Regions from separate parts of the Serratia sp. FDAARGOS_506 genome, predicted to be linked through region 4. Evidence: predicted binding sites of a transcription regulator. Region 4 holds the regulator's gene; each other region holds the start of a gene.
What was found. Region 4 encodes CRP, which controls carbon source genes, mostly activating them, when cyclic AMP is high. Its sites were predicted from a motif close to ATGTGANNNNNNTCACAT; they were not measured.

Region 1: aaeR (HTH-type transcriptional activator AaeR) is a predicted target of CRP. The motif match lies at 4,734-4,751, and genes of this name have one in related genera.
Region 2: yrbN (protein YrbN) is a predicted target of CRP. The motif match lies at 1,304-1,321, and genes of this name have one in related genera.
Region 3: msrB (peptide-methionine (R)-S-oxide reductase MsrB) is a predicted target of CRP. The motif match lies at 5,940-5,957, and genes of this name have one in related genera.

What each region holds. Positions count from the first base shown of each region.
Region 1 covers NZ_CP033831.1:952,070-959,837, reverse strand. The annotation lists gene EGY12_RS04840 (winged helix-turn-helix domain-containing protein) at 1-536, shown strand, start outside; gene EGY12_RS04835 (hypothetical protein) at 607-1,095, opposite strand; gene EGY12_RS04830 (winged helix-turn-helix domain-containing protein) at 1,076-1,855, opposite strand; gene EGY12_RS04825 (nucleoside hydrolase) at 2,043-2,984, opposite strand; gene EGY12_RS04820 (zinc ribbon domain-containing protein) at 3,198-3,473, shown strand; gene EGY12_RS04815 (hypothetical protein) at 3,470-3,814, shown strand; gene aaeR (HTH-type transcriptional activator AaeR) at 3,805-4,716, opposite strand; gene aaeX (p-hydroxybenzoic acid efflux pump operon protein AaeX) at 5,031-5,234, shown strand; gene aaeA (p-hydroxybenzoic acid efflux pump subunit AaeA) at 5,242-6,177, shown strand; gene aaeB (p-hydroxybenzoic acid efflux pump subunit AaeB) at 6,177-7,768, shown strand, end outside.
Region 2 covers NZ_CP033831.1:1,928,676-1,936,443, reverse strand. The annotation lists gene EGY12_RS09375 (DEAD/DEAH family ATP-dependent RNA helicase) at 1-1,227, opposite strand, end outside; gene yrbN (protein YrbN) at 1,217-1,291, opposite strand; gene nlpI (lipoprotein NlpI) at 1,538-2,422, opposite strand; gene pnp (polyribonucleotide nucleotidyltransferase) at 2,551-4,668, opposite strand; gene rpsO (30S ribosomal protein S15) at 4,925-5,194, opposite strand; gene truB (tRNA pseudouridine(55) synthase TruB) at 5,319-6,263, opposite strand; gene rbfA (30S ribosome-binding factor RbfA) at 6,263-6,673, opposite strand; gene infB (translation initiation factor IF-2) at 6,744-7,768, opposite strand, start outside.
Region 3 covers NZ_CP033831.1:4,169,374-4,177,141, reverse strand. The annotation lists gene EGY12_RS20185 (YeaH/YhbH family protein) at 1-425, opposite strand, end outside; gene yeaG (protein kinase YeaG) at 557-2,491, opposite strand; gene EGY12_RS20175 (MipA/OmpV family protein) at 2,918-3,682, shown strand; gene EGY12_RS20170 (D-hexose-6-phosphate mutarotase) at 3,778-4,653, opposite strand; gene gapA (glyceraldehyde-3-phosphate dehydrogenase) at 4,737-5,732, opposite strand; gene msrB (peptide-methionine (R)-S-oxide reductase MsrB) at 6,081-6,494, shown strand; gene EGY12_RS20155 (YeaC family protein) at 6,558-6,830, shown strand; gene EGY12_RS20150 (glycoside hydrolase family 18 protein) at 6,873-7,768, opposite strand, start outside.
Region 4 covers NZ_CP033831.1:1,142,009-1,149,776, forward strand. The annotation lists gene tauA (taurine ABC transporter substrate-binding protein) at 1-741, opposite strand, end outside; gene EGY12_RS05765 (PhzF family phenazine biosynthesis protein) at 856-1,638, opposite strand; gene EGY12_RS05770 (LysE family translocator) at 1,649-2,251, opposite strand; gene EGY12_RS05775 (hydrolase) at 2,371-3,351, shown strand; gene EGY12_RS05780 (YheU family protein) at 3,348-3,581, shown strand; gene EGY12_RS05785 (phosphoribulokinase) at 3,733-4,602, shown strand; gene EGY12_RS05790 (OsmC family protein) at 4,641-5,048, opposite strand; gene crp (cAMP-activated global transcriptional regulator CRP) at 5,431-6,063, shown strand; gene EGY12_RS05800 (YccS/YhfK family putative transporter) at 6,114-7,768, shown strand, end outside.

The DNA of each region.
Region 1 (7,768 bases), 190 kb from region 4:
CGTTTGCCAAATTGGGGGAAGACGATATTTTAATTACCTATCCAAGGCAGGGGTTTAAATTTTCTGCCGACAGCATCAGGGAAGAGAACGCTCCTGTGAATTCTGATGATGAGAGTGCAAGTGATCCTGTACAACGATTCGGATGGCGTAAAGGTGGGTTTAGAGGTGATAATAAAGGCATGGGTATCGTTGTGTGTGCCTTGACGATTTTTATTCTGTTGGCGTTGCTGTTGATGGAAATCTTCCTCTTTATGGGTAGGATGGGCCAACAACCGTCGGCAACGATGAACATTGCTCGAAAAGGTTTTTATAAACACTGTGAGATTTACATTATCAAGAATGAGAGTGCGGACCTGGGTGAGATAGGCAAAGCGATTTCTCAGGCCGGTTTTGATTGCAGTCAGAGCGCGAATGTCTATTACTATGGCAGAGTCGAAGGACAGAGAATGATGCTGGCCTATTGCCCGGTGGATGTGCTTTCACCCTGTAAAAACTCGGGTGCTGAACTACAACCCAGGAATGGGCGTAGAAATTAATTCATTTTTTCCCTGAATATTTTGATAAGGAAGAGGATAAAACGCCTCTCCTTATCAAATCGTCATGGCTTTAATTTGTGGTGCAGACGAACATAGGGGAATGATTGTCTGAAAAAGCGTAAGTGTTTTCGTCAAGGCGGTCGATCTTGATATGCAGGTATTGCCCTTCTCGTGGAAAAAGCTTATCCAGCTGAGTTTGTGAAAGGGTATCTCTGGCCCTGGTGATGCTTTGTTCCACCGTCATAGGATAATACGCATCGTTGTAATCATATTGCATAAGCAGTTCTCTGGAGACGGTATACGATTTTTCTCCCTCTTGCATCTTGCCGCTAAACAACATTTTCATTTTTCCTGGAACGGAGGGGACGGTGTTCACCAGGATCACCCCATGCGTAGGCCGTTGAGCGACGGTGATGAACGTTTGCAGTACGGTTGCGCAGGCACCTGGCGTATTTCCGCGGCGCATTTGCATAGACAGCAATACAATAGCGATGCAGAGCACAAGTAAGATGGCAACGTAGGCCTTGATCGGAATAGCGTTAAATCGTTTCATTTTCATAATAATTTTCGCAGCGGAAGATCTTGCCGGTGCCAGGTGTCAGCGGACAGTAAGCGATAAAACGAGTCTGAACTTTGCCACCGTTCCCTCGGGTAAGCAGGCCAACGTCGTAATAGTAGAGTTTGGCGTCTATGTGGCAGTCCAGACCGAACTGTCGGGCTTTGCTCGCCACTTTTTCAAGACTCAGCTGATTACGGGAAATTTTATGGTGGGGAGACATGATGTAGACCTGGCAGTGGTCAATCGTGCCAAGTTCCAAAGAGTCATCCGGAGAGATACCGGCGCTATTTTTATAGGTCAGCAACAGAAATGCCAGCCATCCGCTGAGCAATAGCGTTAGCAGCAACAGCGCTGCCTTGAGTCGAGGATGAGAAGATGGGGCGGCGGCGGCCTGGAAGCTACTTGCTTGCTCATTAATGATCGTTTGATCATCTATTGTATTGATTTCTTTTGCAGTGAATGAGAAACCTTGTCGGGGCAGCGTGACCAGAATATCTTCTTCACCGAGCGCAGCCAGAATTTTGCGTAGTACCGACATCGAGTTATTCAGGTTATTGTCGGAGGCGACCTGCCCGTGTTCTTCCCAAACTTTCGCCAACACGTGTTCTCTGGAAAGTACCTGATTGTTGTTTTTGACGAACAGCGCCAATAGCCGGTTGAGCGTAGCCGTCAGAATAATCGGTTCTGCCGAGTCGTCCAGCGTGTCTATGCTGGAATTATCCTCGTGATACCTGATTCTCTTATTAATGATAAATTTCATGGAGTTAATTTGGCCCTAGAGAAAAAATATTTTTATTATAAGAATATTCCTAACATTGTAATGAGGCGGGGAGGAAATGGGAATATTTTGTGGGGCCGCCGGTGAGAGGCGTGTTGTTATACGCGAGGGAAATGTATGGCCGGCCCGGCGATGCCAAACCGGGCGGCTTTATCAATGCTCCTGAACCTCACTCCACCTCGCCAATTCGTTCCAGCGCATCCACCACCAGATCCCAGAATTTATCCTGATCCAACTTGACCGCGACCTGGGTGTGGCAATCCGGCGGCGGCGGCGCGCGAAAGTCCGCGACCGTCATACCCAGCGTCAAGGTGCCGGTGAGCTCGATATCCACCGGCGCTTTGCGCACCGTCATCACGCTCGGATCGATCACGTAAGCCACCGCGCAAGGATCGTGCACCGGCGGGGCGCTGAAACCCTGAGCCTGTTGGTACATACGGCCAAAGAATGCCAGCAGTTCGCCGACGAAGGCGGCCGGCCGGGTGCCGAGAGCGGCGATGCGCTCGCAGACTGCCGGCGTAGCCAGCGCCTGATGGGTAAGATCGAGGCCGACCATGGTCAGCGGCCATTTTTCGTTAAACACGATATGCGCCGCCTCGGGGTCGATTTTGATATTGAACTCCGCTACCGCGCTCCAGTTGCCCACATGATAGCCACCGCCCATTAGCACCACTTCCTTGACCCGTTCGGCAATGCGCGGCTCTTTGCGCACCGCCATGGCGATATTGGTCAAGCCTCCGGTCGGCACCAGCGTTATGCTGCCGGGCGGGTGGGCCATCACGGTTTCGATGATCAGATCCACTGCGTGACGCGAGTCCAACTGCAGGTGGGGTTCCGGCAGCACCGGGCCATCGAGGCCGGAATCGCCGTGAATGTCGGGCGCCACTTCGATATTACGTACCAGTGGGCGCGGGCAGCCGGCGGCGAAGGGCACGCCGGTGATATTGGCGATGCGCGCTACTGCCAGCGCGTTGCGCGTCACTTTGTCCAGCGTCTGGTTACCCACCACGGTAGTGACCGCCAGCAGGTCGATCTGCGGATTGCCCCAGGCCAGCAGCAGGGCGATGGCGTCGTCATGCCCAGGGTCACAGTCCAGTATGATTTTTTTCATGGTTATTCCTGATGCAGGGAGAGGTTCCCGCAGCATAACGCAGCGCGGCGGCATGAGATAATGCCGATGATGCTTTTGTTAACGGCATCAAAGCGTTGCCATTATTACGATGTAATGAAACGTAAATCCTCATCGCCGGACTTTACCCTGGAGTTTACTCCAGGGTTTACAGTGAGATTCAACGTCAATGTCACAGTACAGAGGAGAGGCGGGATGGGCTTACTGAAAAGATTGTTGGGGCAAGGGGGGATTAACGGCGGCCATCAGCGCGCGGGCCACAGCGGCGGACATCATGGCAACCGCTATAACCAGCATGGCAAACAGGGGCCGCAGTGTCCGGAATGTCAGGCGGTGAATAAACCTGGGGCGCGTTATTGCCATCGCTGCGGTCGGCCGTTTGTCGCGGTGAGCGCCACCTGCGGCCAGTGCGCCGCGCCGCTGCCACCGGGCAGCCGCTTTTGCCCACAGTGCGGCGGCGGTGTGCCGTGAACCGGGGCGGTTGGACGGTAGCGCTGCTGTTGGGAGCCATGGCGCTATGGACGCTGTTGGCCTGGGGCGTAGCCGGCGTACTGACCTGGCTCCCGGCGTTGGCGGAAGCGGCCGGCGGCGCATCGCTGCCGGTGAACGGCGCGTTGAGTCTGGTGCCGCAGGCGGTGCTGGACGCCTGGCTGCCGTGGCTAAAACAGCTGGGCAGCGGGCTGGCGAGCTATTTTCCTCTGCTGCTGAACTGGGCGGGCTACGCCGTCTGGCTGCTGTGGGGCCTCGGCATGTTGGCGCTGATGCTGCTGGGCGTGCTGGCGCACCGTTATTTGAGCGCCGCTCAGCGATAACCCTGATAGACCGCCGCTACGCGTTCGAAATAGTCGGTTAAATAGTTGATGCACACCTGCACCTTCAGCGGCAATTTGTTCTTCTCGGTATAGAGCGCGTAGATCGGTCGTGGAGCCGAATGGTAGCTTTTGAACAGGATCTCGATCTCACCGCGTTTGATTTCTTCGATCACCCACATCAGCGGGGCGTAGGCGATGCCGGCACCGTTTTTCAGCCAGCGGATCATGGTGGAGGAGTCGTTGGTCACGAAGCGCCCCTGCGGTGAAATGCGCGTGGTGATGCCCTCCGGCGACATCAGTTCAAATTCGCTGTCGGGCCGCACGCTGTATTCCAGCCAGGAGAAGTTGACCATGTCGCTTGGCTTCTGCGGTGTGCCGTATTGGCTCAGGTAGCTTTTGGCGGCGCACACCACCATCGGCATTTGCCCCAGGCGGCGGGAGAACAGGCTGGAGTCCTGCAGCTCGCCGGTACGGATCACCAGATCCAATCCGTCGGTGATCAGATCCGGTGCCGGAATGCCGGTCACCAGGTTGACGGTCAGGCCCGGGTACTCTTTCATCATTTCGGCGGTCATGTTCGCCAGCACGTTTTGCGCCATGGTGGATGAGCTGCCGATACGCAGCGTGCCGGCGGGCGTATTGTTAAACGCGTACAGCTGCTCATGCACCTCACTGACTTCCTGCAGCATGCGCCGGCAGCCCTGATAGTAGATTTTGCCGGCCTCGGTCAGGCCGATGCTGCGCGTGCTGCGGTTCAACAGCTTGACCTGCAGCTCATTTTCCAGTTTCGAGACGGTTTGGCTGATCGATGAAACGCTCATGTCGAGTTGGCGCGCGGCCGCGGTAAACGACCCGAACTCAACCACTTTGGCGAATACCGACATCCGTTTTAATCTTTCCATTATTCACTCTGGCTTAAAAGTGATTTAGATCACAGATTGTTGATGCCTTGATAGTAAGCAGGCTAATATAACGTGGTCGGGTTAATAGACCTTACCAACGTGCGAGAGCGAGCGGCGCCGCAATCCTGCCGCTCCTCCGGCACCCTCGCAATCCCTGTCGTGGATGTCTGCCCCAAAGTTTAACCTTTTTTCGGGTTCGTGACCTGGACAAGCTGTCCGGTCAAGATTTGTGGCGCGCGCACGCTAGAATGTAAAGAGAATGTGAATGGCGAGATGTGTCTTTTCCCGGCGCAGTGAACAATAAGGAAAAAGTGATGAGTTTGCTTCCGGTTATGGTCATCTTCGGACTGTCGTTTCCGCCGGTGTTTTTTGAGCTGCTGGTGTCGCTGGCGCTGTTTTTTCTCCTGCGCCGCCTGCTGCAGCCAACGGGGATTTACGATTTTGTCTGGCATCCGGCGCTGTTTAACACCGCGCTGTATTGCTGCTTGTTTTATCTGATTTCGTGTCTTTTTGTTTGAGGTCGCTGTGAAAAATTTTTCGATAAAAATAACCCGAATCGCGATCACTTTGATTCTTGTGTTGCTGGGTATCGCCGCCGTATTCAAGGCTTGGGTGTTCTACACCGAGTCGCCGTGGACGCGTGACGCCAAATTCACCGCCGACGTGGTGGCGATCGCGCCGGACGTCAGCGGCCTGCTGACCGAAGTGCCGGTGGTGGACAACCAGCTGGTGAAGAAAGGCCAGGTGCTGTTCGTGGTCGACAGGCCGCGCTATGAGCAGGCGCTGGCGGAAGCCAGTGCAGATGTCGCCTACTATCAAACGCTGGCAGCGGAAAAACGGCGCGAGGCCGGCCGCCGCGTGAAGTTGGGCGTGCAGGCGATGTCGCAGGAAGAAATCGACCAGTCGAACAACTCGCTGCAGACCGTGCAACACCAGCTGGCGAAGGCCGTGGCGGCGCGCGAACTGGCGCAGCTGGATCTGGAGCGCACCACGGTGCGCGCCCCGTCCGATGGCTGGATCACTAACCTCAACGTACATGCCGGCGAGTACATCACTCGCGGGTCGGTGGCGGTGGCGCTGGTGAAAAAAGACTCCTTCTACATCCTGGCGTATCTGGAAGAAACCAAGCTGAACGGCCTGAATAAGGGCGATCGCGCGGAGATTACCCCGCTCGGCAGCAACCGCATCATGCACGGCACTGTCGACAGCGTGGCGGCGGCGGTGAACAACAGCAGCAGCACGGTCAACAGCAAAGGGCTGGCCTCGATCGACAGCAACCTGGAGTGGGTGCGCCTGGCGCAGCGCGTGCCGGTGAAGATCCTGCTGGACGCCAAGGACCAACAGCATCCGTACCCGGCCGGCACCACTGCCACCGTGGTGATCGTCGGCAAGAACGATCGCAATGCCGACAGCGGCTCGCCTTTTGTGCGCCTGATGCACCGGCTGCGTGAGTTCGGCTAATGAACAGCCCAACCTTTATCCGGCTGAGATTTGCCTTCAAACTCAGCTTCGCGATTGTGTTTGCGCTGTTCGTCGGTTTTCATCTCAACCTGGAAACCCCGCGCTGGTCGGCGATGACCGCCGCCATCGTCGCCGCCGGCCCGGCCTTTGCCGCCGGCGGTGAACCCTTCTCCGGCGCCATCCGCCACCGCGGCTGGCTGCGCATCATCGGCACCTTTATCGGCTGCTTCGTCGGCCTGATCATTATCATCACCACCGCCCGCGCGCCGGTGGTGATGCTGCTGCTGTGCTGCATCTGGGCCGGTTTCTGCACCTGGCTCTCTTCGCTGATCAAAGTCGAGAACTCCTATGCCTGGGGCTTGGCCGGTTATACCGCGCTGATCATCATCGTGACGGTCGCCACCAGCGAGGCCCATCTGCTGGAAGCGCCGCAGTTTGCCATCGAGCGTTGCAGCGAGATCGTGCTGGGGATCGTCAGCGCCGTATTGGCGGATCTGCTGTTTTCGCCGCGTTCGATCAAGCAGGACATCGATCGGGCGGTTGATCAGCTGTTGGTGGATCAATATCGCCTGATGCAAATGTGCATCAGCAACGCCGACAAAGAAGACATCGACCGCGCCTGGAGCAATTTGGTGAAGAGCACCACGGCCCTGGACGGCATGCGCAACAACCTGATGATGGAGTCCTCGCGCTGGCAGAAGGTCAACCGTCGGGTGAAGGCGCTGCATACCCTGTCGCTGACGTTGATCACCCAGGCCTGCGAAACCTACCTGATCCTGCTGAATCACCCGGAAGCGCTGCAAGCGAGCCTGCGGGAACAGCTGATGGTGCCGGCGGAAACCCCGCAGGAGATCCACAAGCGCATGAAGCTGTTGCGCCAGGTGCTGACCACGCATCGCTCCGATGAAACGCTGCCGACTCTCACCGGCTGGGTTGGCGCGGCGACGCGCTACCTGCTGCTGTCGAAGGGCGTACACACCAACGGCAGCATCAGCGCGGTGGAAGAAGGCGTGTTGAGCAATGAAACCGTGGTCAAGCCGACCTCGGCGGAAGGGCACCACGCGATGATCAACGGCCTGCGCACCTTTGTGGCGACGGCGTTCGGCAGCCTGCTGTGGCTGTGGACCGGCTGGACGTCCGGCAGCGGTTTTATGGTGATCATTGCGGTGATCACCTCGCTGGCGATGCGCACCCCGGCGCCGCGCATGGTGGCGATGGATTTCGTGCTGGGCATGCTGGCGGCGATCCCGGTCGGTTCCCTGTTCTTCATGGTGATCCTGCCGGCGACGCAGCAGAGCATTTTGCTGTTGTGCCTCAGCCTCGGCCTGCTGGCGTTTTTCATCGGTATCGAGGTGCAGAAGCGGCGGCTCGGTTCGCTGGGGCTGCTGGCGGGGACCATCAACATTCTGGTGCTGAGCAACCCGATGGAGTTCAACGTCACCCAGTTTCTCGACGGGGCGCTCGGCCAGTTCCTCGGCAGCTGCGTCGGTCTGATGGTGCTGCTGCTGATCCGCGACAATTCGCGCGAACGTACCGGCCGCACGTTGCTCAACCAGTTCGTCAGCAGCGCGGTGTCGGCGTTGACCACCAA
Region 2 (7,768 bases), 790 kb from region 4:
GGTCAGCAGTGCGCGGTACAGATCCAGATCGCTGCTTTCCAGCTGCTGCTGAACTTTTGCGGCAAACTTGGCCAGACGACGCTCGCCCAGCAGTTCTGCGTTCGGCAGTTCCACTTCAGGGATGGTCAGCTTCATGGTGCGTTCAATGTTGCGCAGCAGGCGGCGTTCGCGGTTTTCCACGAACAGCAGCGCGCGGCCGGCGCGGCCCGCACGACCGGTACGGCCGATACGGTGAACGTAAGACTCGGAGTCCATCGGGATGTCGTAGTTGACAACCAGGCTGATGCGCTCAACGTCCAGGCCACGGGCCGCAACGTCGGTGGCGATCAGGATATCCAGACGACCGTCTTTCAGGCGCTCCAGGGTCTGCTCACGCAACGCCTGGTTCATGTCGCCGTTCAGCGCGGCGCTGCTGTAACCGCTGCGCTCCAGCGCTTCGGCCACTTCCAGGGTCGCGTTCTTGGTACGCACGAAGATGATCGCCGCGTCAAAGTCTTCCGCTTCCAGGAAACGCACCAGCGCTTCGTTTTTACGCATGCCGTACACCGACCAGTAGCTCTGGCTGATGTCCGGACGGGTGGTCACGCTGGATTGGATGCGCACTTCCTGCGGCTCTTTCATGAAGCGGCGGGTGATGCGACGGATCGCTTCCGGCATGGTGGCGGAGAACAGCGCGGTCTGATGTTCAGCCGGGATCTCAGCCATGATGGTTTCTACGTCTTCGATAAAGCCCATGCGCAGCATTTCGTCGGCTTCATCCAACACCAGACCGCTCAGGTTAGAGAGGTTCAGGGTGCCGCGCTTCAGGTGGTCCAGCAGGCGGCCTGGGGTACCCACAACGATTTGCGGGCCCTGGCGCAGAGCGCGCAGCTGCACGTCGTAACGCTGGCCGCCGTACAGGGCTACCACGTTGACGCCGTTCATGTGTTTGGAGAAATCGGTCATCGCTTCAGCAACCTGAACCGCCAGTTCGCGGGTCGGTGCCAGCACCAGGATCTGAGGTGCTTTCAGGTCTGCCTGCAGGTTGTGCAGCAGCGGCAGCGAGAACGCTGCAGTTTTACCACTACCGGTCTGTGCCATACCCAGCACGTCGCGGCCGTTCAACAGGTGAGGAATACACTCAGCCTGGATCGGAGATGGTTTTTCATAGCCCAGATCGTTCAGGGCGGAAATGATTGGAGCAGACAGCCCCAGATCAGCAAAAGAGGTTTCAAACTCAGTCGTCATGTACACGTGCCTCATTAATAATGGCAGCCAGTCTACATAACTCGTCGAGAAAATTTTCAGTCATTTTCATTGAAAAGTGTGAACCGGCTCAAATTAGATTATAAAACGAACAAAAAAGCCCTCGCCCGTGAAGGCGATAACTTTGGTGTAAAACCAATGTTCATCAGGCTGATTACCCTTCATCTTTCAAGCTGCCGCTGCGTTGGCTGCTCTCCCTCACCCTCGTCACTTAGTGAACTAAGCTCCCAGGGATTCGTTCGATTGCCGCCTTGCCGCAACTTAAAATCTATTGGGTAGAGGTGTTCGTCAGCTATTGCTGGTCCGATTCCGATAGGTCGTCTTGCTCTTGGCCCAAAAGCGCCAATTCCAACAATGCATAGCGGTGCTCAACGAAGTTGTGAACGTTGTTAGACACCGTCAGTTTGAACAGCGCCGAAGCGGTGTCCTTGTCCCCCAGACTCAGGTAGTGTTTACCCAAATAGAAGTCAGTTTCACTGAGATGCTCAGCGAGCGAAGTGTTATCCGTTGCATCTGCCTTGAGGCGTTCCATCAGCGTTTTTTCGCTGATCTTGCCCAGGTAGAATTCGACAATATTCCATCCCCATTGCCCTCTGTCCGCTTTGTCATAGCGCTGCTGAAGCGCTACCTCGGCCTTCTTGGGATCGATTTCTCGCTCCACCAGATACAGCCATAACGAACGGAAGGGATCGTTTGGGTCGTCTTGATAAAACGCCTGCAGATCATCCTGCGCCAACGGGAAGCGGCCGCCATAATACAGTGCGATGCCCCGGTTTAAACGCGCGTAATTGTAAGTTGGATCAAGCTCTAGTACAGAATCAAACGCTTCATAGGCAGCATCAAAATTGCCTGCCTGCGTTAAGTAAATGCCCAGGTAGTTGAAAACTTCCGGCATGTCGGGACGTATCGCCAGCGCCTGCGAGAAATCATTGCGCGCTAATGCACGTAACCCGAGGCTATCATACAGCACACCGCGCTCATATAAAAGCTGTGCGCGTTCGTCGTCCGTCAGTGCCCGGCTGGCAAGAATTTGTTCCATGCGCGCCAGGATCACTTCCTGCTGCAACGTTGGCTGCAACGGGATTGCCAAAACTTCGTCTTTACGCCAATCATGGTTGCTGCATCCTGCCAGCATGAGTGCTGTCGCAACGTAACACCAGCGCAAGAAAGGCTTCATTTCCCACTCCCGAAGACAAACATTGGATGAACGTCCTGTCCTCCGTTTGCTAATACGCGGGCATCCTACCCGCGCGATACGAACAGCTCCCAACCCCATGGCGGGGAGCTGTAAAACTATCTATACAGTTATTCTGCTTCAGGCGCAGGTGAACCCGCTTCCGGCGCCATCGCTTCTTTGATGCTCAGACGCACGCGGCCCTGACGGTCAACTTCCAGTACCTTAACCGGCACTTCCTGACCCATCTGCAGATAGTCGGTCACTTTCTCGACGCGCTTGTCGGCGATCTGAGAAATGTGTACCAGACCTTCTTTACCACCGCCGATGGCGACGAACGCGCCGAAATCAACGATACGGGTCACTTTACCCTGGTAGATACGGCCCACTTCGATCTCTGCCGTGATCTCTTCGATACGACGGATAGCGAATTTCGCCTTCTCACCGTCGGTCGCAGCGATTTTAACTGTACCATCATCTTCGATTTCGATGGTAGTGCCAGTCTCTTCGGTCAGCGCGCGGATAACGGAACCGCCCTTACCGATCACGTCTTTAATCTTATCCGGGTTGATGCGGATAGTATGAATACGCGGTGCGAATTCGGAGATATCGCCGCGCGGGGTGCTGATAGCCTGTTCCATCACGCCCAGGATGTGCAGACGCGCGCCCTTGGCCTGGTTCAGAGCCACCTGCATGATTTCGCGGGTGATGCCTTCGATTTTGATGTCCATCTGCAGCGCGGTGATACCGTCGCGGCTACCGGCCACTTTGAAGTCCATGTCGCCCAGGTGATCTTCGTCACCCAGAATGTCAGACAGAACGACAAAGTTATCGGCTTCTTTCACCAGGCCCATCGCGATACCCGCAACGGCGGCTTTGATTGGCACACCGGCGTCCATCAGCGCCAGAGATGCGCCGCACACGGAGGCCATCGAAGAAGAACCGTTGGATTCGGTGATTTCAGAAACCACACGCACCGTGTACGGGAAATCTTCCGGTTTAGGCATCATAGCCAATACGCCGCGTTTTGCCAGGCGACCGTGACCGATTTCACGACGCTTAGGTGAACCGACCATGCCGGTTTCGCCCACGGAGTATGGAGGGAAGTTGTAGTGGAACAGGAAGCTGTCGGTCTTCTCGCCCATCAGCTCGTCCAGGTTCTGCGCATCGCGCGCGGTGCCCAGGGTCGCGGTAACCAGCGCCTGAGTTTCACCACGGGTGAACAGCGCGGAACCGTGGGTACGCGGCAGTACGCCGGTGCGCACGTCCAGGCCACGGATCATGTCTTTTTCACGGCCGTCGATACGCGGCTCGCCACGCAGTACGCGGCTGCGCACGACGTTTTTCTCAACGTTGCCCAGGATGTCTTGAATTTCAGAGGCATCCAGAGTCTCGTCCTGCGCCAGCAGGGTTTCAACAACGCTGTCTTTGATCGCGTCTACCTGAGCGTAACGCTCTTGTTTCTCGGTGATGTGGTAAGCGTCGCCCAGGCGAGCTTCGGCCAGTTCAGCCACGCGCGCGTGCAGCGCTTCGTTGACCGCAGGCGCCTGCCAATCCCACTTCGGTTTGCCGGCTTCAGCAACCAGCGCATTGATGTTTTCGATAACCACTTGCTGCTGGTCGTGGCCGAATACCACGGCGCCCAGCATCTGGTCTTCGCTCAGCACGTCCGCTTCGGATTCAACCATCAGCACCGCACCCGCGGTACCGGCAACCACCAGATCCAGACGGCTTTCTTTCAGTTCGTCAGTCGTCGGGTTCAGCACGTACTGGTCGTTGATGTAACCTACGCGCGCTGCGCCGATTGGGCCGTTGAACGGAATACCGGACAGGCTCAGGGCTGCGGAAGCGCCGATCATCGCAACGATGTCCGGGTTCACCTGCGGGTTAACGGAAACCACGGTCGCGATCACCTGAACTTCGTTCAGGAAGCTGTCCGGGAACAGTGGACGGATCGGACGGTCGATCAGACGGGAAGTCAGCGTCTCGCCTTCGCTCGGACGGCCTTCGCGACGGAAGAAGCTGCCCGGGATACGGCCGGCGGCGTAGGTACGCTCTTGGTAGTTAACGGTCAGCGGGAAGAAACTCTGGCCCGGCTTGGCTTTTTTCTGGCCAACGACGGTAACGAATACGGCGGTGTCATCCATGCTCACCATAACGGCGGCGGTGGCCTGACGCGCCATCATACCGGTTTCGATGGTGACGGTATGCTGGCCATACTGGAATTTGCGAATGATCGGTGTCAGCAAAATTATATCCTTGATTAGCGGCGCGCAATCGCATTGACGACTCGACACGCCTGTGACTCGATTTGCCTTCTCACTACATCCTCGCGACTAATGACAATCCTTATCTCAGGCGGGAGATAAAGCCTCTCATTAGCCGCGCGAACCTCTGTAACGGAAGAACCTGTTTGGAAACATCAGTAATACATTAACCTGATTTGCTTATGCTTCCTAGAAGAAAGGGGCCAAAATAGGCCCCTTTCCACTGAAACTTGCTAGATTAGCGACGCAGACCCAGACGCTCGATCAGGCTGGTGTAACGTGCTACATCTTTACGCTTCAGGTAGTCCAGCAGCTTACGACGCTGAGAAACCATACGCAGCAGACCACGACGGCTGTGGTGATCTTTTTTGTGCTCAGAGAAGTGGCCTTGCAGATGGTTGATCTGCGCAGTCAGCAGGGCAACCTGAACTTCGGTAGAACCGCTGTCGTTAGTACCACGACCGAAATCAGCTACGATTTGAGCTTTAGCTTCAACACTTAGAGACATTGTAATACTCCAGATTATAGATAATAAAAACAGGCGCCGATCTCTAATTCAGCAACCCAATGCATAAGCTGCGCCATTCTACTCTTAGCGCAGTGCGATCGCAAGGCGACGCAGTGCCCCGCCGTCAGTCGAAATGCTCGACCACCAGGCGGCGCGGCGCCACGCGACCATCTTCGGCGATGTCGCCAACGCCGATGAATTTTCGCTCTTCACCCTCGGTGATGCGCACCATGCCGGAAGCCGGCGCGCCGGCCACTTGCACCGGTTGCCCCTGCTTGACGTAGCCCGCCACCACCGGCAGCAAATTCACTTCCGGATAGTTCTCAACCGGGCTGTCCATCGGCATCAGCAGCGGATCGAGCAGCTCGCCGGGGGCGATCGCTTGTTCCTGCGCCTGCGCCAGCAAGGCGTTCAGCTGTTCCAGCGTCACCATGCGCGCGATCGGATAGGTCGCCACCTGCAGGCGGCGCAGATAGATCACGTGCGCGCCGCAGCCCAGCAGCTCGCCGAGATCGTCGGTGATGGTGCGGATGTAGGTGCCTTTCGAGCAGTGGATCTCCAGCTCCAGCTCATCCCCTTCCCAGCGGATAAACTGCAGCTCGTACACCGTGATGCTGCGCGCTTCGCGCGGCACTTCAATCCCCTGGCGCGCATACTCGTAGAGTTTCTTGCCCTGGTATTTCAGCGCCGAATACATCGACGGCACCTGCTGGATATCACCGCGGAAAGTGTCCAGCGCCGCGTCGAGCTGCGCCTGGGTGAAGTTCACCGGGCGCTCCTGCACGATCTGACCGTCGGCGTCGGAGGTATCGGTACGCTGCCCCAGCTTGGCGATCACCCGATAGCGTTTATCGGAATCGAGCAGGTACTGCGAAAATTTGGTCGCTTCGCCCAGGCAGATAGGCAGCATGCCGGTCGCCAACGGATCGAGCGCGCCGGTATGGCCCGCCCGGTTCGCGTTGTACAGGCGTTTTACTTTTTGCAGCGCATCGTTGGACGACAAGCCCTGCGGCTTGTCCAGCAACAGCACGCCGTGGATATCACGGCCGCGGCGACGAGGGCGACTCATTAATCCTCCTTGTCATCGCCTGAGGCGGAACGACGCTCGGCGTCGTTCTTCACCACGTTGGTCACCAGGTTGGACATGCGCATGCCTTCCACCAGGGAGTTGTCGTAGGCGAAGGTCAGCTCCGGCACCACGCGCAGGCGCATCGCTTTGCCCAGCAGGGTGCGGATGTAGCCGGAAGCGTCCTGCAACGCTTTAATGCCGTTGGTGACCAGATCCGGATCGTGGTTCTCGGTCAGCACGTTCAGGAAGGTGACGTAAACCTTGGCATACGCCAGGTCACGGGACACTTCCACACCGGAAACGGTCGCCATGCCGACGCGCGGATCTTTCACTTCACGCTGCAGAATGATCGCAATCTCTTTCTGCATCTCTTGCGCCACGCGTTGACCGCGGCTGAATTCTTTTGCCATTTTGGATTCTCCAGACAAATCGGGGGGCACAAAGGCCCCCCGTAAACAGATATAAGCAGATGTGCAATCGTTAAGCGATGGTGCGTTGGATCTCAATGATTTCGAACACTTCGATCATGTCGCCGACGCGCACGTCGTTATAGTTCTTAACGCCGATACCACATTCCATGCCGTTACGGACTTCGTTAACGTCATCTTTGAAGCGACGCAGGGATTCCAGCTCGCCTTCATAGATAACCACGTTGTCGCGCAGTACGCGGATTGGGTTGTGACGCTTGATGGTCCCTTCGGTAACCATACAGCCGGCGATAGCGCCGAACTTAGGCGATTTGAACACGTCACGCACTTCGGCCAGGCCGATGATCTGCTGCTTGTATTCCGGCGCCAGCATACCGCTCATCGCCTGCTTCACTTCGTCGATCAGGTTATAGATCACGGAGTAGTAACGCAGATCCAGGCTTTCCGCTTCGATCACGCGGCGCGCAGAAGCGTCGGCACGCACGTTGAAGCCCAGGATGATGGCGTTGGAAGCCGCAGCCAGCGTCGCGTCGGTTTCGGTGATCCCACCTACGCCGGAGCCGACAATCTTCACCTTCACTTCGTCGGTGGAGAGTTTCAGCAGCGAGTCGCTAATCGCTTCGCAAGAACCCTGTACGTCGGACTTCAGTACGATGTTCAGCTCGGACACTTCGCCGTCGGTCATGTTGGCGAACATGTTTTCCAGCTTGGACTTCTGCTGACGCGCCAGTTTGACTTCGCGGAATTTGCCCTGACGGTACAGCGCCACTTCACGCGCTTTCTTCTCGTCACGCACCACGGTCGCTTCGTCACCCGCTGCAGGCACGCTGGACAGACCCAGGATTTCCACAGGGATAGACGGACCGGCGGAGGTCACTTCACGGCCCAGCTCGTCGCGCATCGCACGCACACGGCCGTATTCGAAGCCGCACAGGACGATGTCGCCCTTGTTCAGCGTACCTTCCTGAACCAGCACGGTGGCAACCGGGCCACGGCCTTTATCCAGGAAGGACTCGATCACCACGCCGCTCGCCATGCCGCTGCGAACCGCTTTCAGTTCCAGTACTTCGGCCTGCA
Region 3 (7,768 bases), 1.8 Mb from region 4:
TTGTACTGATTCTTTTTCAGATTGGGCAGGGCGAGATCTTCGAACAAAAGATCGAGGTACTCGTCTTTGGAGATCTGGAAGACAAACTCATCCTGACCTTCGCCATCCTGGCTGGCATTGCCCTGGCCGCCGCCACCGCCTGATCCGCCCTGAGGCCGCTCAACGCGATCGTTCTGCACAAAGTGGTCGTTGCCCGGGTGAACGCGATGGCGCGTACCGCCGCGCCCCTGATGAAACATCGGTTCGTTGATGTCGTCAGTGGGGATGGAGACGGACTCCCCGCTGTCTACGTCGGTGACCGAACGCTTGTTGATGGCTTCGGCAATCGACTGTTTGATTTGCGACTTGTAACGACGCAAGAAGCGCTGGCGGTTCACCATGCTCTTGTTTTTGCCGTTTAGCCGTCGGTCAATGAAATAGGCCATACTTCCCCCAAACGACGTTGCCAACTCTTCATGTCCCGGCCGCTGTAGCGCAATGTGCAGCCCCTCCGTGGGCTGCGCTGCAACGACCATGACTGTGGACATGGCCCTGATAATGCCGCTTACCTGAGGCGTTATGAGGATTTTCTGACCCGCAGGTACCATTCACACAGCAGGCGTACCTGCTTACGGGTATAGCCTTTCTCCATCATGCGGTCGACGAAGTCGTCGTGTTTTTTCTGCTCGTCCGTCGAGGTTTTGGCATTGAACGAAATCACCGGCAACAGCTCTTCGGTATTGGAGAACATTTTCTTCTCGATCACGGTGCGCAGCTTCTCGTAGCTGGTCCAGTTCGGGTTACGGCCGTTGTTGTTGGCACGGGCGCGCAGTACGAAGTTCACGATTTCGTTGCGGAAATCTTTCGGGTTGCTGATACCGGCCGGTTTTTCAATTTTCTCCAGTTCGGCGTTCAGGGACTCACGGTCGAACAGCTGACCGGTGTCGGGATCGCGATACTCCTGATCCTGGATCCAGAAGTCTGCGTAGGTCACGTAGCGGTCAAAAATGTTCTGCCCGTATTCCGAGTAGGATTCCAGGTAGGCGGTCTGGATCTCTTTGCCGATAAACTCGGCGTATTTCGGGATCAGATAGCCTTTCAGGTGCTCCAGATATTTCTCGGCCAAATCCTGCGGGAACTGTTCGCGTTCGATCTGCTGCTCCAGTACATAGAACAGGTGCACCGGGTTAGCCGCCACCTCGGCGTGATCGAAGTTAAACACCCGAGACAGGATTTTAAAGGCGAAACGGGTAGAGAGACCGTTCATGCCTTCATCAACCCCGGCGTAGTCGCGGTACTCCTGATAGGACTTGGCTTTCGGATCGGTATCCTTGAGGCTTTCGCCGTCATACACGCGCATTTTCGAGTAAATGCTCGAGTTTTCCGGCTCTTTCAGCCGCGACAGCACGCTAAACCGCGCCAGCGTCTCCAGGGTGCCCGGCGCGCAAGGCGCGTGGGTCAACTCGCTGTGATCCAGCAGCTTGTCGTAAATCTTGATTTCTTCCGACACGCGCAGGCAGTAAGGCACCTTGACGATATATACGCGGTCGAGGAACGCTTCATTATTCTTGTTGTTGCGGAAGGTCACCCACTCGGACTCGTTGGAGTGCGCCAGAATAATGCCGTTGAACGGCAGGGCGGAGATGCCTTCGGTGCCGTTGTAGTTGCCTTCCTGGGTCGCCGTCAGCAGCGGATGCAGCACCTTGATCGGCGCTTTGAACATCTCGACAAACTCCATAATCCCTTGGTTGGCGCGGCACAATGCGCCGGAGTAGCCGTAGGCGTCCGGATCGTTCTGCGCGTGGTTCTCCAGTTTACGGATATCCACTTTACCGACCAGCGCCGAGATATCCTGGTTATTCTCATCGCCCGGTTCGGTTTTGGCGATGGCGATCTGTTCCAGAATGGAAGGGCGTACTTTCACGACTTTAAACTTGGTGATGTCGCCGCCGAACTCATGCAGGCGCTTGGCCGCCCACGGCGACATGATGGTGCCGAGATAGCGACTCGGGATGTTGAACTCTTTCTCCAGGATCGAGGCATCTTCCTGCGGATTGAACAGGCACAGCGGATGATCGTTGACCGGGCTGCGTTCGCCGTTGGCGCTGAGGGTGTAGATGGGCACGCGCTGCATCAGCGCCTTCAGGCGCTCCGCCAGCGAGGATTTACCACCACCCACCGGGCCGAGCAGGTACAGGATCTGTTTCTTCTCTTCCAGGCCCTGGGCGGCGTGTTTCAGGTAAGAGACGATCTGCTCGATGGCCTCTTCCATGCCGTAGAATTCTTCGAAGGCCGGATAGCGTGCGATCACGCGGTTGGAGAACAGGCGCGACAGGCGTGATTCTAGCGCAGTGTCGACCATCACAGGTTCACCGATAGCCATCAGCAGACGTTCGGCCGCGTTGGCATAGGCACTGCGATCTTGCCGGCAAATGGTAAGAAATTCCTGCAGTGTGAACTCTTCGTCCTTGGCAGCTTCGTAGCGCTGGCGATAGTGGTCAAATATGTTCATGATGCCCGTCCTTTCGTTATTAGCACAGGTTAAAGAGAGCGTGTGATAGTGTTCTGGCTCCCGAAAGATGAGAATACGCCTGAGTACAGCAACCCGTATGCCAACTTGGTGCGCTTATTATCGCGAGTTGCGCTGTATGCCACTGGGCCCAGGATAAATTCACCTTCTGATTTAAGCTTAGTTTGCTTGCCGGAAAATTTCCTGCCGCAGAAAAAGCTTTTTTTAAGTCATATCAATGACTCAGTTATTACCGTGGGAGCCAAATGCCTTGTCTGGCGCGGCCTGCGGGATGAAACGTCATCGTTCCGCAATGATTAATTCATAATTCCGCTATAAGTTATTCGATCTTGGTCGTTTTCTATTGTAAAGATTAGGCACGTAACTAAATTTTCACATAAACTATTGCGGCTATTAACCCTGTAATTTATGGAAAAAGAACCAGTGAAGATTTCAAAACTTAAAACGCTAGCAATTATCGCTTCCGCAATGGTTTGTGCGCAAAGTGCTCAGGCGGGAACCTGGTCACTCGGCGCTGCCGCGCTGGTTAGCCCGGACGCGTATCGCGGTTATCAGGACCGCGTTTATCCGGTGCCCGTCATCAACTATGAAGGTGACGATTTCTACTTCCGTACTCTGACCGCGGGTTACTACCTGTGGAAAGATCAAGAAAATCAGCTGAGCATCATGGGTTACTACACGCCATGGGGCTACCGTCCTGGCGACAGCGACGACGATCGCATGAAGCGTCTCGACAAACGCCGTGGCACGCTGATGGCCGGCCTGGCCTATTCGCACAACGCAGAGTGGGGCACCCTCCGCACTACCTTCACCGGTGACACGCTGAACAACAGCAATGGTCTGGTGGGCGATGTGGCTTACCTGTACAAGTTTGATCTGGACGCACTGACGCTGGTCCCAGGCGTGGGCGTGATGTGGAACAGCAAAAACCAGAACAAATATTACTATGGCGTCAGCGCCAATGAATCTCGCCGCAGCGGCCTGGACAGCTACACCCCAGGCGATAGCTGGGCGCCGTATCTTGAACTGAGCGCCAATTACCAGATCAACAAAAGCTGGAACGCCTTCTTCGTCGGTCGCTATGTGAAGTTGTCTGATGAAGTGAAAGACAGCCCGATGGTGGATAAATCCTACACCGGTTTGTTGATGACGGGTGTGAGCTACACCTTCTAATCACGCATTGCACGAACATCGTGCATGGTGGGCATCAAAAAGGGGCGCTAGCGCCCCTTTTTGCACATCTGTGGTGCGCTGCCGCGCATGATTTTTCAAGCCTGCTTACGGCTGCGGAAGGTAACACCCAAACGAGCAGGCTGTTCGCCGGCGGCGACCAGCGGTTTGCTGACGCGCCCGGTCTCAACGCAGACCATGGTTTTGTAGCCGTCGTTCGGCATATCCCCCATGCTGCATGAGAGTTCTACACCCGGGTTCCAGGCGATAACGTCACTCATATGATGGTGATGAACCTCGATGGTGCGTGCGAGCGCCGGATCGCGGATCAGGCTGAATGCCTCGGGGCGAGTGTAGACGCGGTCGGTTTGGCCGACGAAGGTCACTTCGCCTGTCTGGCGCGCCTCTGCGCCACCCGCTACCTTGTCGATATAAGGCTCGCCCAGGCCCGCCACGCTAACCCGGTCGATGTCGCCCACCTGGAAGTAGCTGTGCAGCGCTGCTGTGGCTTGATACTCGCCGTGCGATTCCAGTTCGATCTCGCACTCTTCACCCAGCTTGAAACGGGCAATCAATGTGAAGGCGTGCGGCCACAGTTTGCGGGTCTGCTCATTGTCTTTCAGCGTGAAGGTCAGGATGACGCCGTTGTCATCTTCATCGTGCGCTGTCAGGCTCCAGGGCTGGTTGCGGGCAAAACCGTGAGACGGTTGCGCTACCGGGCCGAACCACGGCCAGCAGATCGGCACGCCGCCGCGGATGGCCTTGCCTTTGGCGAATGGGGTGTTATTGCTGAGCCAAATCACCGGCTGCTCACCGCTTGGCTGCCAGGCCAGCAAATGGGCGCCTTGCAGCGCGACGGCCGCACGCACTTTAGGGTGCGAGACCACAACCACGCCCAGCTCATCGAGTTGACGCTGGCTGATGTAAGGCGAAATCTGTTCGGAAACGGGCAGGGTGAAAATTTTCTCGTTCATTTCATGACCTATTGTTTGCCGGAGATACAAATAAAAAAGGGCGACAAAAATGTCGCCCTCATTATCAGCTTAACATCATGCCATTACTTGGAGATGTGAGCGATCAGGTCCAGAACCTTGTTGGAATAACCGGTTTCGTTGTCGTACCAGGAAACCAGTTTCACGAAGTTGTCGTTCAGTGCGATACCGGCTTTGGCATCGAACACGGAAGTCAGCACTTCGCCGTTGAAATCGGTGGAAACCACGTCGTCTTCAACGTAGCCCAGAACGCCTTTCATAGAACCTTCAGCGGCGTCTTTGATGGCTTTCTTGATTTCTTCGTAGGTAGCCGCTTTTTCCAGACGCACGGTCAGGTCAACAACGGATACGTTAGGAGTCGGTACGCGGAACGCCATACCGGTCAGTTTGCCTTTCAGCTCTGGCAGAACCACGCCAACCGCTTTCGCTGCGCCGGTAGAAGAAGGGATGATGTTCTGGGATGCGCCGCGGCCGCCGCGCCAGTCTTTGTGAGACGGGCCATCAACGGTTTTTTGAGTTGCGGTGGTCGCGTGAACGGTGGTCATCAGGCCTTCTACGATACCGAAGTTGTCGTTGATGACTTTAGCCAGTGGTGCCAGGCAGTTGGTGGTGCAAGAGGCGTTGGAAACGATGTCCTGGCCGGCATATTTGTCAAAGTTAGCGCCGCGAACGAACATTGGGGTCGCATCTTTGGATGGGCCAGTCAGAACCACTTTTTTAGCGCCAGCGGTGATGTGTTTACGCGCGGTTTCGTCGGTCAGGAAGATACCGGTCGCTTCAGCAACCACGTCAACACCCACTTCGTTCCACTTCAGGTTAGCCGGGTCTTTCTCTGCGGTAACACGGATGGTTTTGCCGTTAACAACCAGGTGGCCGTCTTTAACTTCTACCGTACCGTTGAAACGGCCGTGAGTAGAGTCATACTTCAGCATGTAGGCCATGTACTCTGCGTCCAACAGGTCGTTGATTGCAACGATCTCGATGTCAGAACGCTCTTGAGCAGCACGGAAAACAATGCGACCGATACGGCCAAAACCGTTGATACCTACTTTGATAGTCATATATTCCACCAGCTATTTGTTAGTGAATAAAAGGTTGGTTGTAAAATTACAAAAACCTTACCCAGCGTCAAGCGGAATCGTGTCAATTCTTGCGGCAAGTCAAACCGGAAGGGTGGTTTTGCACGCTTATTGCACAGTCCATTTGCGCTCGGCCTCATCCGTTATATGGGGACAAGCCGCCAAGTATAAAGTCAGCATACGCAAGATGTGTGATCGCTATCACATATCATCGTGACGTGGCCTTTATGGGCTACAGTTTAGGCCAAAAACCCCTGCAGTGGTGTTAATTTTTTGTTATTATTAATCATTGTTTTCGTTGACATTATCCATATTCAGAGATAAGCACAAATGGCTAAAGAGACAACCCCCGGTCATCCGGTCACGGAACTGAATGAAATCCAACGTTATGTGACACAACAGCGTGGCACCGAAGCGCCGTTCAGCGGCAAATTGCTGCACAACAAGCGCGAGGGCGTGTACCATTGTCTGTGCTGTAACCAGCCGCTGTTCTATTCCGAAACCAAGTATGATTCTGGCTGCGGCTGGCCGAGCTTTTATGAGCCGGTTTCCGCCGATGCAATCCGTTATCTCGATGATAATTCACATAATATGCATCGTGTTGAAATCCGCTGCGGCCACTGTGATGCGCACCTGGGGCACGTTTTCCCCGATGGCCCGCAACCGACCGGCGACCGCTATTGTGTCAACTCCGCCTCACTGAGTTTCACCGATGGCGAAAATGGCGACCAAACGGCCGGTTAAGTGGTAATTTAACCGACAAAATCGATTCAGCTAATTATTCATCCGTAAGCGAGAAGGGCTCTGATGGACGTGAAAGATCTGATTGCGGCGATGACGCCCGAGATATACCAGCGCCTGGTGCAGGCGGTTGAGCTGGGCAAATGGCCGGACGGCGTGGCGCTGACGCCGGAGCAGAAAGAAAACAGCCTGCAGGCAGTGATGCTGTGGCAGTCGATGAACAACGTCGATCCGCAGCATATGAGCATCGGCACCGACGGGCAGATCGTGATGAAGAGCAAGCAAGAGCTGAAGCAGCAGTTCGTCGCCGAGCCGTTGGTGAAACTCAAGCCGCAGTAAGGCTGCCTTAAAGCGGGGCGATATCGCCATCGCCCCCTCGATTTACCGTTTCTCGCCCTTAATCCCTAGCGATTCTGCCAGCTGCTGCGCCAGCCGGTTGTTGTCGTCCGCGCCGTATTCCCAGAACATCGCACCGCCCAATCCCTGGCTTTTGATGTACTCGGCTTTGATGGCCACCGAACGCGGGTTCTCGTAGGAGATGGCGAACAGGGGTTTGCCTTCGGCGGATTGCAGCGTCAGGTAAGGTACCTTGGCGTCGTCATCCCAGTGTTCGTGAAAACGATGCTGCGGATCGTTGAGCAATTTGCTGACGATATCGTGGTATTTGAAGTAGGTGTCTTTGCCGAGATCCAGCCCCAGCGCGTTGAACTGGGCGATTTCGCGCGCACTGAAATAAGGCTGCGTCACCGGATGTTTGGCGGCGTCCGGCTTGTCCCAGTCGATGCCCGCCTCGGTCGCCCGCTTCGGCACCCGACCGTAGAAACCGATGCCCAGATTCATTTGCGCCGGTTTCAGTCCGGCAGCCAGATAATTCTTTACCACGAAATCGGCGCTGTAACGGTCGGCGGCCGCCACGGTTGGCCAACGCTTTGAATCGTACAGGTTGGCATTGAAATACTGCGTGCCGTAAGCCATGTCGTAGGTCATCAGATTGATGTAGTCGAGGTAAGGGGCAATGCTTTTCACATCGACCCATTCCTGCGGGCTTTTGACGTTGGCCCCGACGGCGATAGTTAACAGCTTGCCTTTACCCAGCGCCTGGTGAAGCTCTTTCAGCAGCAGGGTGAAGTTGTCGCGGTCTGCCGGTTGGCTTTCCACCAGCCCCCAGGCGCCGTTCACCGGATATTCCCAGTCCAGATCGATGCCATCCAGTTGATACTGTGCGATCACCTGCAGCGCGGAGCGGATGAATATCGCCCGGTTTTCCGCAGTTGCCG
Region 4 (7,768 bases):
TTTCAGCCACTGTTCCGGCGCCGCCAAGTAGGCCTTTTGCGCCTGCAGGGCGCTGGCGGCAAAGGCGGTCACCACGTCGGGATGTTTTTCGGCAAAGTCTTTACGCACCACCCACACGTCCAGCGTTGGCGAGCCCCACTCGCCCACCTGCGCAGAGTCGGTCAACACCTTGCCTTGTTTGGCCAGTTCGTTGACCACCGGCGCCCAAACGTAAGCGCCGTCGATGTCGCCGCGCTGCCAGGCGGCGGCGATGGCCGGCGGCTGCAGATTGAGGATTTTCACCTGCTCAGGCTTGATGCCCCAATGCTTGAGCGAGGCCAGGAGGCTGTAGTGAGTGGTGGAGATAAACGGCACCGCAATGCGCTTGCCGATCAGATCCTGCGGACTTTTGATGTCATTTTTCACCACCAGCGCTTCGGAGCTGCCAAGCTGCGAGGCGATGAGGAACACTTCGATGGGGAGTTTCTGGCTGGCGGCCACCGCCAGCGGGCTGGAGCCGATATTGCCGATCTGCACGTCGCCGGAGGCCAGCGCACGCAGCACGCTGGAACCGCTGTCGAACTTACGCCAGTCAACGGTCGCGCCGGACTGTTTGGCGAAGCTGTTTTCCGCCTGCGCCACCTTGGCCGGTTCCGCTGAAGTCTGGTACGCCACGGTCACGTCCACCGCGTAGGCGCTGGCTGCGCTGAGCGACAGCGCCAACAGCGCCGCGTTGCGTAAGGAAAAGAGTTTGCCCGCCATGTTCCGCTCCGTTGATAAAAATCTGTTCAGTTGCTGACAGTTTTATCTGAGCGATGGCGAGCGATAAAAGAATAAAAAAGTCTTCTTTATTACAGTGAGTAATATAAACGCGGGTTACAGCGCGATACTTCCGCGCAGGAACACATGAGCATAGCCGCCGAGCAGGGTGCGATCCCCTTGCAGTTCGCAGAACAATTCACCGCCGCGCGCCGAGATCTGTTGCGCATGCAGCCGATGACGGCCGAGACGCGCCGACCAGTAAGGCATCAGCGTGCAGTGCGCGGAGCCGGTGACCGGATCTTCACCGCCGTCGAGCGTGAAATAGCGCGAAACGAAGTCCACGGTGTCACCCGGCGCGGTAACGATCACCGCACGCCCGGCCAACGCGATCAGCGCCGGGATGTCCGGCCGCAGCGCGCGCACCTGCGCCTCGTTTTCCAGCACCACCAGCAGCGCTTTCGCCTGCCACACCTCCTGCGGCTGCACGCCCAACAGCGCCGCAAGGCCCGCCGGTTCAGCCACCTTCTGCGGCGGCCGGGCGGGGAAGTCGAGCACCAGTCGTTCCCCATCCTGCGCATCGCGCTTAACAAACAGCTCGCCACCGGCCGAACGGAAACGGATATCCTGCAGTGCCGGATTGACCGCACTGAACATCACATGTGCCGCCGCCAGGGTGCCGTGGCCGCAAAGATCGACCTCGCGTTCCGGGGTAAACCAGCGGATGGCGGTCATATCGCCGTCATCCCAGACAAAGCTGGTTTCCGGCAGGCCGATCTCGTTGGCGATCGCCTGCAGCCGCTCCGCCGGCAGCGGCTGCGTCAGCAGGCAAACCCCGGCCGGGTTGCCGCGCAGCCCTTCGCCGGTAAAGGCAACCACGTGATAATAATTTTCCGCCATCGTTCGCTCCTTAATGCCAGATCAGTAACACGCAGGCTGCGGTCAACAACCCCATGGAAACGTTGAAGATAACCCAGGCCTTTTTGCTGCGCAGCAGGCGGCCGATCACGGTGCCGAACGCCAGCCAGATAATGCCGGCGACGATGTTGACCACCAAAATGCCCAGCGCGATCGCCGCAATGGAACCGTTGTACTTATCGCCCGCCAGGCTGAAACTCGCCACCGCCCCCAGCGCCATCAGCCAGGCTTTCGGGTTGAGGAACTGCAGCAGCCACCCCTGATATAACCGCACCGGCTGCGGCGGCGCCACGTCGGTTTCCAGTTTCTCATAGGCAGCGGTGGCGACTTTCCATGCCAGCCACAGCAGGTACAGACTGCCGAGGATTTTCAGGATCAGGTGCAGCGACGGGTAGACCAGGATCAGGCTGCCGACGCCAAAGGCCACCAGCAGCAAAATGCTTTGCATGCCAAGCATGATGCCGACCATCAACCACAGCGATCGCATAAAGCCGAAGTTAGCGCCAGAGGTGGTCAACAGCAGGTTATTGGGGCCGGGGGTAATGGCGGCGACCCACAGGAAGCCTAACATCGAAAGGAATAAACTCGGTTCCATGGCACGGGTGCTCCTCACCCAAGGCGCTTTTTTGCAGTATCATTGTTAATTCTTGGTATTGAAGCTAACAGTGCGCTAGGGATCTCACAATAGCCGCCCACAACATTTTTATTCAGCCTATGCCTAACACCTTTCGCCCTCTGACCGGGGCCAGTAACCCGCACCTGCAAACGCTGTTGCCGCGGCTGGTGCGCCGCCGCGTATTATTGAAGCCGCATTGGCAACGGCTGGAATTGCCCGACGGCGATTTCGTCGATCTCGCCTGGAGCGAAGATCCGGCGCAGGCGCGCGACAAACCGCGCGCGGTGCTGTTCCACGGCCTGGAAGGCAGCTTCTACAGCCCCTACGCGCATGGCTTGCTCAACGCCTGGCGCGAGCGCGGCTGGCTCGGCGTGGTGATGCACTTTCGCGGCTGCAGCGGCGTACCCAACCGCAAGCAGCGCATCTACCACTCCGGTGAAACCGAAGATGCGCGCTTCTTCCTGCGCTGGCTGCGCGACAGCTACGGCGAGGTGCCGACCGCAGCGGTAGGCGTTTCGCTTGGCGGCAATATGCTGGCCTGCTATCTGGCGCAGCAAGGCGCCGACAGCCTGCTGCAGGCGGCGGTGGTGGTCTCGGCGCCTCTGATGCTGGAGCCCTGCGCCTACCGCATGGAGAAAGGTTTCTCCCGCGTTTATCAGCGCTACCTGTTGGGGCAGCTGAAACAAAACGCCACCCGCAAACTGTTACACTACCCGGACACTCTGCCGCTCAAGCTGTCACAGTTGAACGGGTTGCGCCGTATCCGCGAATTCGACGACGCCATCACCTCGCGCATTCACGGCTTCAGCGACGCTATCGACTATTATCGCCGCTGCAGCGCCCTGCCGCTGTTGCCGGCTATCCAGACGCCGCTGCTGATCATCCATGCGAAGGACGATCCCTTCATGACCCATGAGGTGATCCCCGACATCGCCGGCCTGCCGCGCAATATCGAATATCAGCTGACCGAGTTCGGCGGCCACGTCGGCTTCGTCGGCGGCACGCTGAAAAAACCGCACATGTGGCTGGAGCATCGCATTCCGGCCTGGCTTTCCCCTTATCTGGACATTCCGACGTGATCATTCCCTGGCAAGAACTGGCAACCGACACCCTGAACAGCCTGATCGAATCCTTTGTACTGCGCGAAGGCACCGACTATGGCGAACACGAACGCTCGCTGGAACAAAAGGTGGAGGACGTGCGCCGCCAGCTGAAAAACGGCGAAGTGGTGCTGGTGTGGTCAGAACTGCACGAGAGCGTCAACATCATGCCGCGCGGCCAGTTCCGCGCCGGGCAGGAAGAAATTTAGTGGCGTTCGGTTCTATGACTGACGAAAAAAATCAGGTAACAATGGGGCATTGCAAACCAGCGCGCGCCATTTTTACCCAGAGATAGAGAGCGTCAACAAGAGCCACAATAATCCCCGACGCCGGCGCATTCAACACGGAGTGACAACCATCATGTCTGCCAAACATCCCGTTATCGCGGTGACCGGTTCCAGCGGCGCCGGCACCACCACCACCAGCGTGGCGTTCCGTAAGATCTTCCAACAGCTCAACATCCGCGCCGCCGAGCTGGAGGGCGACAGTTTCCATCGCTACACCCGGCCGGAAATGGACGCGGCGATCCGCAAGGCACGCGATCTGGGCAGACACATCAGTTATTTCGGCCCCGAGGCCAACGACTTCGGCCTGCTGCAGCAGAGCTTTATCGACTATGGCAAGAACGGCACCGGGCGCTCGCGCAAGTATCTGCACACTTACGACGAAGCAGTGCCCTACAATCAGGTACCGGGTACCTTCACCCCGTGGGAGCCGCTGCCGGCGCCGACCGACGTGCTGTTCTACGAGGGGCTGCACGGCGGCGTTGTCACCGATCACCATGACGTGGCCAAACATGTCGATCTGCTGGTCGGCGTGGTGCCGATCGTCAACCTGGAGTGGATCCAGAAATTGATCCGCGATACCGGCGAGCGCGGCCACTCTCGCGAAGCGGTGATGGATTCGGTGGTGCGTTCGATGGAAGATTACATCAACTACATCACGCCGCAGTTCTCGCGCACCCACATCAACTTCCAGCGCGTGCCGACGGTGGACACCTCCAACCCGTTCGCCGCCAAGGCGATTCCCTCACTGGACGAAAGCTTCGTGGTGATCCACTTCCGCGGGCTGGATCAGATAGACTTCCCCTATTTGCTGGCGATGCTGCAGGGCTCGTTTATCTCGCACATCAATACGTTAGTGGTGCCGGGTGGCAAGATGGGGCTGGCGATGGAGCTGATCATGGCGCCGCTGGTGCAGCGGTTGCTGGAAGGCAAGAAGATCGAATAAATGCGTTGAGCGCGGCGCCAGGCCGCGCTCCGTCTCGATTACGCCGGTTGACGGATCTCGAAGCTGTGGGTCACTGTAGCGGCCTTGTTGAGCATCAGCGCCACCGAGCAATATTTCTCCGCTGACAGGTTCACCGCGCGCTCGACGATCTTGTCGGTCAGATCCTGGCCGGTAACGATGAAGTGCAGGTTGATATGGGTGAACAACCGTGGAGCTTCTTCACGGCGCTCGGAGGTCAGCTTCACCTCGCAGTCGCGCACGTCGTTGCGCCCTTTTTGCAGGATGGACACCACGTCGATCGCGCTGCAGCCGCCCACCGACATCAGCACCATCTCCATCGGGCTGGGCGCTTTATCGCCGGCGTTGCCGTCCATCAACACCTGATGGCCGGAGGCCGATTCACCCAAAAACGTTAACCCTTCCACCCATTTAACTCTTGCCTGCATTCTGGTCACTCCGGTTGATTTCTTAAAATCAGAGTACGCTTTCGCATAGAAACAGGCAACGTAACCTGATGCTAATCATGCTGAAGCGAGACAACACGAGACACCCGCCTTACTCTGTGCTACAAACAGAGCCGCAATAAATCTTTCCGGGACACTGAATTTCAGGGAAACGCCCAGAGAAAGGCTCCTTTACCGGTATGTTAACAGAATGTAGCTTGCAGCGCTTACGGCAAGTTAATATGCTAGAGCGACAGCGTATTTTTATGACACGCCTCAAAACTTGCCGGTAGCCCTCGCTCATGACTGCGGCTACAGGCGGGTTTTACAGGGAACTCTGACCCCTGTGACACAAGGCAGCGATAACAACAGAGGATAACAGCGAATGGTTCTCGGCAAACCGCAAACAGACCCTACTCTCGAATGGTTCCTGTCTCATTGCCATATCCACAAATATCCATCGAAGAGTACGCTGATTCACCAAGGTGAAAAGGCCGAAACGCTTTACTACATCGTGAAAGGCTCCGTTGCGGTGCTGATCAAGGATGAAGAAGGTAAAGAGATGATCCTGTCCTACCTTAACCAGGGGGATTTCATCGGCGAGCTCGGATTGTTCGAAGAAGGCCAGGAGCGCAGCGCCTGGGTTCGCGCGAAAACCGCCTGTGAAGTGGCCGAAATTTCCTACAAGAAATTCCGCCAGCTTATCCAGGTGAACCCGGACATCCTGATGCGTCTGTCCGCACAGATGGCAAGCCGCCTGCAGGTCACATCCGAAAAAGTGGGCAACCTCGCCTTCCTGGACGTTACCGGCCGCATCGCGCAAACCCTGCTGAATCTGGCGAAGCAACCCGACGCCATGACTCACCCGGACGGCATGCAGATCAAGATCACCCGTCAGGAGATCGGCCAGATCGTCGGCTGCTCGCGTGAAACCGTTGGCCGTATTCTGAAAATGCTGGAAGATCAAAACCTGATTTCCGCCCACGGCAAAACCATTGTCGTCTACGGCACCCGTTAATCCCTGAAGAAACGGCGCAATCTGCGCCGTTTTTTTGCCTGCTCTCTGCCATGTGGCGCCGCCTGATCTACCACCCGGAAATCAACTACGCACTGCGACAAACGCTGGTGTTGTGCCTGCCGGTGCTGTTCGGCCTGCTGATAGGCCAGCTGCAGCTCGGCCTGATGTTCTCCCTCGTGCCCGCCTGCTGCAATATCGCCGGTCTGGACACGCCGCATAAACGCTTCTTTAAACGGCTGATCGTCGGCGGTTCGCTGTTCGCCTTCAGCAGCGTTCTGCTGCAACAGGCTCTGCTGTGGCACGTGCCGCTGCCGGCGCTGATGCTGGGCCTGGCGCTGCTGCTCGGCGTCACCGGCGAAATCAGCCCGCTGCACGCCCGGCTGTTGCCGGCGGCGCTGGTAGCCGCCATATTCGCCCTCAGCACGGCCGGCACGGTGCCTATCTGGCAGGCGCCGCTGCTGTACGCGATCGGCACCGCCTGGTACGGCTTATTCACCTGGTTCTGGTTCAAGCTGTGGAAAGAGCAACCGATGCGCGAGACGCTAAGCCAGCTCTATCTGGAATTGGCGGACTACTTCGAAGCCAAATACTCACTGCTGACCCAGCACACCGATCCGCAAACCGCGCTGCCGCCGCTGCTGGTGCGCCAGCAAAAGGTGATGGATCTGATCAGCCTGTTGTACCAACAGCTTAATTTCCTGCCGCACGCCAACAACCTCGAGCAAAAGCGCCTGCAGCGCGCCTTTCAGGTGGCGATGGACCTGCAGGAGCACATCACCGTCAGCCTCCATCTGCCGGAAGAGGTACAAAAACTGGTGGAACAGAGCCAGGCCGAAGCGATCATTCGCCGCAATGCTCAGGTGATCGCCGGCCGGCTGCGCGTGGTGGCGCACGATATTCTCTATCATCAACATTCGAAGCGCTTCTCCATGGCCCACGAGCTGGCGGCGCTGGAAAAAATGGCGGCGCAGCATCCCGATAACCCGGTCGGCCAGTTTTGTTATTACCACTTCAGCCGCATCGCCCGCCTGCTGCGCACCCAGCATCCGCTGTACCGCCGCGACCTGATGCCCGGCCAGCACCGCCTGCCGTTTTGGCCGGCGCTGGTCAGCTACCTGTCGTTCAAATCCACCGCCCTGCGCAACGCCGCGCGGCTGGGCGTCACGCTGGCGGTCGGCAGCAGCCTGGGGGCGGTATTCAACCTGCCGAAACCTTACTGGATCCTGCTCACCATCATGCTGGTGAGCCAAAACGGGTATAACGCCACCCGGGTGCGTATTCAGCACCGTGCGCTGGGCACGATTGCCGGGCTATTGCTGGCGGCCGGGCTGCTGCAGCTGCAGTTGCCGGAAGGAGAAACGTTGAGCATCATGCTGGTGATCACGCTGTTGGCCTACCTGGTTTCGCGCAAGAACTACGGGCTGTCGGTGATTGGCTTTACGGTCACGGCGGTTTACACCCTGCAGCTGCTGGCGCTGAACGGCTCGCATTTTCTGGTACCGCGCCTGATCGATACGCTGATCGGCTGCGTGCTGGCGTTCGGCGGCACCATTTGGCTGTGGCCGCAGTGGCAAAGCGGGCTGCTGCGCAAGAATGCCCATCAGGCGCTGGAGAACGATCAAGCCGCGCTGCGGCTGATGCTGAAGCAACCGGAACCGGACGCGACCGCGTTGGCCTATACCCGCATGCAGGTCAACCAGGCGCA